DNA from 2 places in the Paenibacillus sp. NPDC058898 genome. Region 1 is predicted to be linked to the other one. Evidence: riboswitches for the same ligand, from Rfam matches in the RefSeq annotation. Region 1 holds a riboswitch; the other holds the start of a gene.
The links. Region 1 has a riboswitch for S-adenosylmethionine ahead of metA (homoserine O-acetyltransferase MetA). Riboswitches for the same ligand answer to the same signal wherever they lie in the genome.
Positions count from the first base shown of each region.

Region 2: another riboswitch for S-adenosylmethionine. It lies ahead of ACOZB4_RS25390 (methionine ABC transporter ATP-binding protein); the one in region 1 lies ahead of metA (homoserine O-acetyltransferase MetA).

Region 1 is NZ_JBMOSM010000002.1:826,110-831,326, forward strand. Features, by position in the region: gene ACOZB4_RS08035 (aminotransferase class I/II-fold pyridoxal phosphate-dependent enzyme) at 1-92, opposite strand, end outside; gene ACOZB4_RS08040 (PLP-dependent transferase) at 89-1,273, opposite strand; gene metA (homoserine O-acetyltransferase MetA) at 1,298-2,215, opposite strand; SAM riboswitch class I at 2,349-2,478, opposite strand; gene corA (magnesium/cobalt transporter CorA) at 2,914-3,849, shown strand; gene ACOZB4_RS08055 (HRDC domain-containing protein) at 3,929-4,954, opposite strand; gene ACOZB4_RS08060 (ROK family protein) at 5,139-5,217, opposite strand, start outside.
Region 2 is NZ_JBMOSM010000011.1:165,242-170,458, forward strand. Features, by position in the region: gene ACOZB4_RS25380 (MetQ/NlpA family ABC transporter substrate-binding protein) at 1-181, opposite strand, end outside; gene ACOZB4_RS25385 (methionine ABC transporter permease) at 250-918, opposite strand; gene ACOZB4_RS25390 (methionine ABC transporter ATP-binding protein) at 918-1,934, opposite strand; SAM riboswitch class I at 2,042-2,188, opposite strand; gene ACOZB4_RS25395 (Cthe_2314 family HEPN domain-containing protein) at 2,310-3,029, opposite strand; gene ACOZB4_RS25400 (COX15/CtaA family protein) at 3,489-4,463, opposite strand; gene ACOZB4_RS25405 (thioredoxin family protein) at 4,708-5,052, opposite strand; gene ACOZB4_RS25410 (DUF2515 family protein) at 5,191-5,217, shown strand, end outside.

The DNA.
Region 1 (5,217 bases):
TCGAAACGGAGTTCATCTTCTTCATGTCCCCGTTTTGCTGATAACTGCTTGGTTTGCGTTTCCAAGCCTGATGGACCTTTATCGATGCTCATTCTCCCGTGCTCCCTTCCACTTCGGCTATGGCTGCGCTCAGTGCAGCATCCAAATCCGCGATCAGATCATCCGCATGCTCGATGCCGACCGAGAACCGGAGCAAGCGGTCATCCACACCGATCGCTTCCCGAATCTCAAGCGGGATGTCCGCATGGGTCTGTACGGCAGGGTAGGTCATCAGAGATTCGACGCCCCCCAGGCTTTCTGCGAACGCAATCAGTTTAATGTGCCGCAGCACGGGCTCCACATAGCGGGCGTCTTTCACCTTGAAGGAGAAGATGCCGGTGTTGCCGCTGGATTGGCGATTCTGGATGTCATGTCCCGGATGATCCGGCAGGGCAGGATAATACACCTCGCCAATCGCTGGGTGAGTTGTCAAAAATGTTGCCACTGCGGTTGCATTCGCTTCGTGCCGATCCATGCGCAGGGCAAGCGTCTTCATTCCTCTCATCAGCTGATAGGAATCGGTCGGGCTTAACACCGCGCCGATGGAATTATGAAGGAAAGCCATCTCTTCCGATAGTTCCTTGCCCTTCGTTACGATGATACCCGCCAGCACATCGTTATGTCCTCCCAAATACTTGGTGGCGCTATGTATGACAATATCCGCCCCAAGCTCGATAGGTCTTTGGAAATACGGAGTCAAAAGCGTATTATCCACGATGCTGATCAGTTGATGGCGCCTTGCCCACGTACAGACGGCTTCGATATCCGTAATCATCATAAGCGGATTGGTCGGCGTTTCGATAAATACAGCCTTCGTGTTGGGCCTTCTTGCCCCTTCCAGCGCATCCAGGTCATTCGTATCCACGTACGTAGCCGTTACGCCGAACTTAGACATAATCCGCTCCAGCAGCCTGTACGTCCCTCCATACAGATCCAGCGATACAATCAGATGATCCCCTTGACCGAACAAAGCAAAAATCGTCTGAAGGGCAGCCATGCCCGAGCTGCAGGCAAAGCCGGCATCACCGGATTCCAGCTCGGCGCAGGCGTCCTCCAGTACCGAACGGGTGGGATTTTTCGTACGGGTGTAATCAAACCCTGTGCTCTGGCCTAATTTGGGATGGCGGTATGCCGTAGCCTGATAAATCGGAAAATTCACGGCTCCGGTTACCGGTTCTTGCACCGACCCGATCTGTGCCAGCCGGCTCTCTATATTCAAAGGTTTCTTCTCCATCACAAACTCTCCTCCCGTATACTTCTATATTTGCGGACCAATATCGTATGGCGTTTCCTGATATACATAGTAATTGAGCCAATTAGTAAATAATAAGTTTGCATGCGCTCGCCATATGGACGGAGGCGTCCTTGTTGGATCATCATTCGGGTAATAGTTGCGCGGCAGCGCGATATCCATTCCTTTGGCAGCGTCCCGGTCATACTCCCATTTCAGAGAGTCCGCATCATACTCGGAATGTCCTGTAGCAAATATCTGCTTGCCATCCCGGCTTGAAACTAAATAAATTCCTGCTTCCTCGGACTCGGACAGGATGACCAGATCGTCGATGCCTGTAATGTCTTCGCGCCGAACCTCCGTATGACGGGAGTGCGGAACAAAGAACATTTCGTCAAAGCCGCGGAGCAGCTTGGTACACGCTTCATTGATCGTATGTGGAAATACGCCAAAGCATTTTTCTTCGAGGCTGTATTTCGGCACGCCGTAATGATAATAAAGCCCGGCTTGCGAGGCCCAGCAAATATGGAGCGTGGAGGTCACATGCGTCTTGGTCCATTCAAAAATTTCAGTAAGCTCATTCCAGTAATTCACTTCTTCAAATTCCAACTGCTCGACTGGAGCTCCTGTAATGATCATGCCGTCAAAACGACGGTTCTTCACTTCTTCAAAGGTTTTGTAAAATGATTTCAGATGCTCAGCCGACGTATTCTTCGAAACGTGGGAACTCGGATGAAGAAGGACAACATCCACCTGGAGCGGGGAGTTACCGATCAATCGCAATAATTGGGTCTCCGTCGTTTCCTTGGTTGGCATCAAGTTCAGAATAGCAATCCGCAATGGACGGATATCCTGATGAAATGCGTGACTCTCATCCATGACAAAAATGTTTTCTCCAGCCAGAACTTCCTTTGCCGGCAAGGCATCCGGAATTTTAATCGGCATCGTGGCTCACTCCTTCGAAATATGAAATGATACATCCATAAAAAGCTGTGAGAAAGAGCGTTAGACTGTATAAACGCAAGAAAACCTTTCTCAAAGTAGAGAAAGGTCATCATATACGTATCACAATGCGCCTCTCTCATCTGTCAGACTATACAACGGCTTCTAAGAAGCGTCGTATCTCCTGCAAGAATTAGCACCGTGCGATGTTGTCGCCGGTTGCCGGGTTTCATAGGGCTAGTCCCTCCACCTGCTCTTGATAAGATTTCGCTTTATTCAGTTGTCTTAAATTGTTCGTAATTGATACTTACTTTAAATCATTCCCAATTTTTCGTCAAGAACCTTTTCATAACGTTTGTCACACTTCACCGAAGGTTTCCATACCCTGTACCATGGTCCTTGGCTGCGCCGGATTTCAACTTGAAAGGTCCTACACCCGGCGTTATACTAGACAAGTGCTGTTGAAAACCGAGTATGAAAGAGGTGACATGGAAGATGGACGGTGACCCGAGCCAGAAACTAGATCAAGACGCACAACCGCATAGGATTAAGATCAGTCTACCGGCAGAGGGCGGCGTTATTTTTCATGCGCTTTTATCGTATTCTAACCTTCCTTGACATGCCCCTACACCGGTGGGCTGATATCCTGTGCCTTTACTGCTTAACCAAGCAGCTTGTATTTGACAAAGGAGTGATATCAGATGAAAATCCGGTTGGTCGATTCGGGCGTATTTACCCCTGTTGATGACATCGAAATGACGCTGACACCTCCGGCCAGCGGCTTCTACTGGCTGGATGCGGACGAGGATGATTTAGCCGAACTGCAACCTCTCTTCTCCCTGCATGATCTTGCGGTTGAGGATTGCCTCAGCGAAGAAGAGCAGCGTCCAAAAATTGAAATATATGAGAACCACTATTTTATCGTTGTTAACAGCATCCGGTTTGACGACGAAGAAATTTTCCTTCGGGCATTGAACGTTTTCTTGGGCAGGCATTTTATTATTACGATGACCAAGCAAAAAATCCACGAGCTTCGCAGCGTTAAACCGCTTCTCTGGGAGGATGAAGTGAGCACGCCTGACCGCTTCCTCTATCTCTTGATCGACCTCGTCACGGACAACTATTTCTCCGTTGGGGACCGAATTGAAGCGCGGATTGAAAAGCTGGAGGAAGACATCCTCATGCATACCAAAAAATCACACTTAAGCGAAATTATTGGTCTGCGCAGTGAAATCCTATGGCTTAAGAAGGTACTTGGACCGCAGAAGGAAGTTATCAATACGCTGAACAAAAAAGACCTACGGCTGATCGATGACCAGCTGCAAAAATATTTCAGCGACATCTATGAAAATGCCGTGAAAATTTCCGAAACATTCGAGACTTATCGAGATCTCATGGGGAACCTTCGAGAGGCTTACCAATCCAGTATCGCCAATCGGGCCAATGAAATTATGCGTGTGTTTACAGCTATTACAACCATCTTCATTCCGCTAACGCTCATTACCGGCATCTACGGCATGAACTTTACAAATATGCCTGAACTCGACTGGAAATATTCCTACTATGTGGTTCTCGGCATCATGGTTTTTGCCGGTGCTCTTATGTTTTACCTGTTCCGTAAAAAAGACTGGATATGAAACACCACAGAACCACAGACAGAATCAGGACGGATCTCCTTGCCACAAGGGAATCCGTCCTGATTTCGTTTGTGCGGATTTAACCTGCGTTCGCTTTGCCAGACTCCTCCCGCCGGAAGCGAATCCGTATCAGGCGCAGCCGCTCATACAGCTTCTCCGTTCCGCCAATCTCTTCTGCCTCTCCATTCCGGGCTTGTCCTTCTCCATATACCCGTTGTAATACGGGTTTAAGAAACGTATCGCCCAGCTCTTCAAACGCCTTCCATACCGTTGCCTGCTCTGAAGCCGTCATCGTATTCAATTCAACCTCAAGCAGTTGCTCCGTATCATAACCTTCCTTCTCGAGCCCCTCCAATTCCTCAACCAAATCCCGACGAGATAACGAGGTGCGTTCTTCCAGCTGGGCCAGTGAAGCTCCCTCAGCTATCCCAATCAGCATCGTACGGCGGAATCGGAAGCGGTCGAGCTCTTGCTTGTATCGCTGCTCCTTCTGTTTATACAGCCAGGACAAGAACACCTCTTCCTGCAGCTGCTCGTAAACCCAATCCAGTGGAAAGGTTGTGGTTCGTTCGATTTTCGTCGTGATCTCCAGCCACTCCGCCCCATGCTCCGAAGCCTTGCTGACCCCGATTCCCGGAAGCTGCAGCAGCTCTTCCTCATTCTGGGGGATGAAGGCGCTAATCATACGCAGCACTCGATTGCTGGCAATGAAATAAGGTGCTTTTCTTCCGGAGGCCGCCTTTCTTCTGCGCCAAGCACACAGCTCCGTGTACAACTCCTCCGAGCCATACAGCTCACTGTAGCACTGCAGCTTCTGAGCGCCGAGATTCTTGCCTCCAGTCTCTCCCGGTTCATGGAATACCCCCTCAACTAGCGGCCGGAAGCCCTCTCCAAGCTTCTTCGCTAATTGATGTCGGTACACGCATAATAACTCATTCCATGAATTTCCCTCATACCACTCATCATCGGATACATCACCGTCCGGTTCCATGTTCCGCCAGCCAAGCCGCCATCCCCCCTCTTCCTCACCGATCCATACTTGAGCAGAACGGATGTGACCTGACTCATCCGCTCCGCTCATCTGATTCATGAACACAATTTGCATCCCTCAAATACCTCCCGCTTACGCATTCAGCACAGCGATGGAACAACGCAAAAAAGCACCTCTCCTCCGCCGCAGCGACAAAGAAAGGTGCTTCCCGTTCCATACGTTATACTGTTGACATCATAATACCATAATCTGTAATAAAATCAACCTAATTTTGATTCACTCTATATAAGAAATAGGGTTAAGCTTGAACGCTCTTGGCCTCATCTACTGCCAGCTTGGCCAACGCCAATGCGCCGCAGAGACCCGCATTATCGCCG
Region 2 (5,217 bases), on a different contig from region 1:
CATGCTCCAAAATTTTGGCGTGTGGTGAAGGCGAAGCGCCTACTTTCAAGGTTACGGCCTCTTGAGCGCCGCCTCCTGTTGTTCCCCCTGGCTCAGCTGCTTTATCCGCAGGCTTGCTGCCGCACGCAGCCAGCACCGTAACCAATGTCAAGCTGATCAATGCCAATGTCCATTTTTTCATTCTAAAAACGCTCCCTCCGAAAATATATTATTTTTTATATTGTCTTCCTTGATGCCTCAGTCAACCCGTTATTTTCTTGTAAAATGTCGGACCAGACGATCTCCTGCCATTTGCAGCAACTGTACCAGCACTATCATTAATACGACGGCCAGAATCATGATCTCGGTCTCATAACGGTAATACCCATACTTGATGGCCAAATCTCCTAAACCGCCGCCGCCGACTTGACCGGACATCGCGGTATAAGATACCAGGGTTACAATCGTGATGGTCATCCCCGCCAGCAGGCCCGGACGTGCCTCCGGGAGGAGAACCCTCCATACGATTTGGCTTGTCGAGGAGCCCATGGCATGAGCCGCCTCAATCACGCCTTTATCCACTTCATTCAAAGCCGTTTCTACGAGCCTAGCGAAGAATGGCGCAGCGCCGATCACGAGCGGCGGAATGGTTCCCAGCACGCCGTACGAAACACCTACGAGCGACTTCGTAATCGGGATCATCGCAACGATCAGAATAATGAACGGAACCGAACGCAGGATGTTCACAATGAACGACAGGATCGTGTAACCGAAGCGCACCAAACCGGATGTAGATCTTGCAGCCATGTAGAGCAGCACGCCAACCGGCAGCCCGATGATGAAACTGAACAATGCCGAAGCCCCCAGCATCCGAAGGGTATCCAATGTTGCCGTCCATATCTCTTTCCAGTCGATCTGGGTAAAATCAAGCCCGAACATTAATGAATCACCTCCACGTCTAATCCTTGTTCCAGCAGCTTCCGGATCGTATCTTCTATGGCACGCTCTTCCCCTTCGAAACGGACGATGAGCTGGCCATACGGCGTTTCTTTGATCGTGGAGATCGTGCCCTGCAGAATTGCAAAATTCACGCCCGTCTCATGAACGGTATGGGACAGAATCGATTCGTACGTTTTCGATCCAAGGAAAGTAATCTGCACCGCCCTCGAAGGTCCGTTCGCCTGGCCCTGAATGGCCAGCCGCAGCGCTTCGCCGCTGTCCATCTCCTGGCGGATAAATTCCTGGGTCACTTCATGCTTCGGCTTCAGGAACACTTCCGTTACCGGCCCTTGCTCCACAATGCCGCCCTGATGAATGACGGCGACCCGGTCGCATATGCTCTGAATCACATGCATCTCATGGGTAATCAGCACGATCGTCAGATGAAACTTTTTATTAATGTCCAGCAGCAGGCGCAGGATCGAATCGGTCGTCTGCGGGTCAAGCGCCGAAGTGGCCTCGTCGCACAGCAGCACTTCGGGATCGCTTGCGAGCGCTCTGGCTATGCCGACCCGCTGCTTCTGCCCGCCTGATAGCTGGGACGGGTATTTATCCCGATGCGCCTCCAAGCCGACCAAAGCCAACAGTTCGGATACCTTGCGTTCCATTTCAGCCTTTGGTGTCTTGATCAGACGCAGCGGAAACGCAATGTTATCGTACACCGTCGCGGAAGATAACAAGTTAAAGTGCTGAAAAATCATGCCGATTTTGCGGCGTTCCGTCTGAAGCTGCTTCTTGCCAAGCGACGTTAAGTTCTTACCGTTCACCCACACCTCGCCCGAGGTGGGACGCTCCAACAAATTGATACAACGGATCAATGTACTTTTACCTGCACCGGAGTGTCCGATGACTCCGAAGATTTCTCCTTTTTCAATCGACAAATCCAATTCGGACAACGCAGTGGTTAAGGTTCCGGCTTTTCCGTACTGCTTCGTCAATTGCTTGAGCTCAATCAATCCGATAACCCTCCTTTTTCCGTAGCTTCATATCTATTTACCCAAAAGAAAAGAGCCTCTTTTTGTAGAATCAAAAAGGGCCCTCTTTACGTAAAAGTCAACGCCTTTTCTCATCTGTCAAAGCCAAGGGATATCCTATAGCTTTGAAGGAATTAGCACCATGTCACTCCAAGCGTCACTGCGTTAAGCAATTACACGCTGGAGTCGGTTGCCGGGCTTCATCGGGCCTGTCCCTCCGCCTCTCTCGATAAGAAAACATCGATATGAAATTTTTCCGATTAATTTGATCTGATTTAATAACATTTAATGAATGCAATAGTTAGTATAGATTCTTTTCAGGTTTTTGTCAAAAGGAATTTCATGGCGATTTTGTGCCTAAGCCCTCACTCCATTTTTCGCCCAAAGCTCGTTCGTATACTGATAAGAGGCCGCCAGGGTCCGGCATACCATATCGATACCTTGTTTAAGATCGTCCAGGTGCTGATCGATATCCTCCAGCTCGATCTTGTCCGACAGCCCTTGATGACGCTGCCATAAATCATCCTGCATCTCGGAATTCATGTAATGGATTTCGGCGTTGCGCCGTTTCCGAAGTGTGTTCAGCGGTGTTTTGTAACGCTCCTTGATCGCTTCCAGCTCTTTGGCCAGCTCTCCGTGGGCTTTCAGGAATTTAAACTGCCGCAGGACCGTAAAATAAGAGAAATGCGCCTTCACCTTGGAGGTATGAAGATCGTACAAATCGTTGAGCACCGTCCCCAGCTTGTCAAGGATCGAGAATACCCGTATGAAGCCGTTTTTGTAAAAATACACATATCGTTGATATTCCCCTTGCTCCTGAATCGACATGTCATCGATGTAACCCGATTTGACCGATTGACTGAAATGCCTTGCCGCATTCCAGCTCTGTTCCAGCTCATCCAGGGAAACGATCAACCCCCGGGTCCAAATCTCAAGCTTGCGAAAGTCATGCGTCGGATCCTGATTTTTCTCCATTTCCTTCTGCAGCAGCCGGGTTGTCTTGACCATCGATTCGATGGCTTCCTCAAGCAGTCCGTTATTGTGCCGGGGATGTTCCCCAAGTAACACACGAAGCATGGCGTTACCCCCTCGAGTCATCAAATTAATCTTCATTCTTGACCGCTATTTATCGAAATAGTGATTCCACCGCGTTTAACCGTCTTCACGATATCCTCACGCGGGAATAACTCATCCCGGGTATCCCGATTTCATTCGTGCATTCATGACCAGAGGATTGTTCTTATAGGATGCCCCCGAAACGGCCAGACAACCCACAGAATGGGGCGACTTTCAGATATGCCCCAGGATATCGCCTTCGTCAATCTTAATAAATATAAACTAATCCGTTGCGGGATCAAACCTTTTCAATACTGCTTCCAGCGTCTCCTTATATCGGACAGGTCGAGCGGAAGGTTTGGCTATCATCCACTTCCCTCCTCACTATACAACAAAGCCCTCGAACGCTGGTTCGGGGACTTTGCATAAACGATGTTGCCTTAAATTCGATCTTTTCGTTTAATGATTTTCGCTTCTTTTTTATACAATCTTTTCACGAGACATGCTATGACCCGGCCGCATTTCGGCTTTAACCGGCTTGCCGAGCTGCCATACCCTGACACTTAAGTAACAGAGTACGCCGAATAAGGCCGAGATCAGCAAGGTATGTCCCAGCGCGGAGAATACGTAAACTTCCTCGTTATGCATCGTCGCCATAATGAGGGCACCGCTAAACACTTGCAGCAAGCAGAGCACGGTTGCCGAGATGCCCAGCATCTGTATCTCCCGGTTGTCGCGGTTGCGCCAATATGCAAAATGCCCCATCACCGCAACCACGACCAGCAGCAGAAGCGCTGCCACCCGGTGCATAAAAGCGATGCCGACTCCACCGCTCAGCTCCGGGATCACTTCTCCGTTACACAGCGGCCAGCCCGAGCAACCTTCTCTAGAATCGGTGTGGCTGACGAATGCACCAATATAAACGACGATATAGCTATACAGGGTTGTGCCCCAGACTAAATTACGGAAACCCTTGCTTACCCGAGGCAGACGTTCCAAGTCTACGGGCCCCTTCACCTGTTCTACCCGCCGCATCCCCAGAGCCAGCATGACGGAGCTAGCAAAAGCAATCAGCGAGAAGCCAAAATGCAGCGCCATAATCGCAGCCGATTGAGGTTTAACAACCGCAAGCGCACCCATGATCGCCTGCACTACAACGAATACCGAGGTCCCGATAACATAAGCCATCAAATCCCGGCGATCCCGCTTGTACTTCCAGAACGCAATCAGCGAAGCCAGCGCGGCCAACCCCGCCATCCCGCTGACAGCCCGGTGGGAATACTCAATCATGGAGGATACCGTGTAAGCGGGAACAAATTTACCGTTGCACAGCGGCCACTCCTGGCCGCAACCGAGTCCCGAGCCCGTCTTTGTCACAACCATGCCTCCGAACGTCGCGAAGAACATAATTAAGCATGTTATGTAACTCAGCCATTTTAATTGTTTATCATTCACTTATCTCACCTGCTGCTCATATTCATTCACTATTTAAACCTTTACGGGATCGCATCGTACACAGTCCACATTTCATTATACCTGATTCTACCGCTACGGTCACTTGAGCGATTGTGACAAAATGTTCAAAAATGAGCAAAACCTTCATGATACAGGTACTTGACTTCTTCACCCTACCTCTATCTGATATATAAAACAACACCGCCGCCAGTTATAGATCAAGGCGGCGGTGCTATAGTCACTCTTACTTATGAATCGTACTGTATACGTCAACGGCACGCTGCAGGAATTCTTCAATCTCCTGGCGCGATTTGCGGAGTTTGTTAACGTAGCGAACCAACTCGCGTCCATCGGAGTATGCAACAAAGCTGGGGATACCCATAATATTTTGCTGCTGACTCACGTCACCGACAGCATCGACGTCAACCTCAACCAGAGTCAATTGGTTTGAGAACTTCGTCTCAACCTCCGGCATGAATGGATCGATAAACTTGCAATCGCCGCACCAGTCTGCTTTAAATACGGCAACAGTCAGTCGCGGAGACTGGATTGCAACCTGAAATTCTGCTTCTGAAGTGATTTTTTCCATTGATTATCTCCCCTTTACGTCGAGTTCCTTCACCCTTAGTGAATCAAAATGTTGAGTGGAAGTCAAATTTTAGAGCATACTGACATTATGATGCTCACAGGCTGGGATTAACCCTCAGAAAGTGCAGGTGACCCCCGAATGCACTCGAACGGAGTCAATGATAAT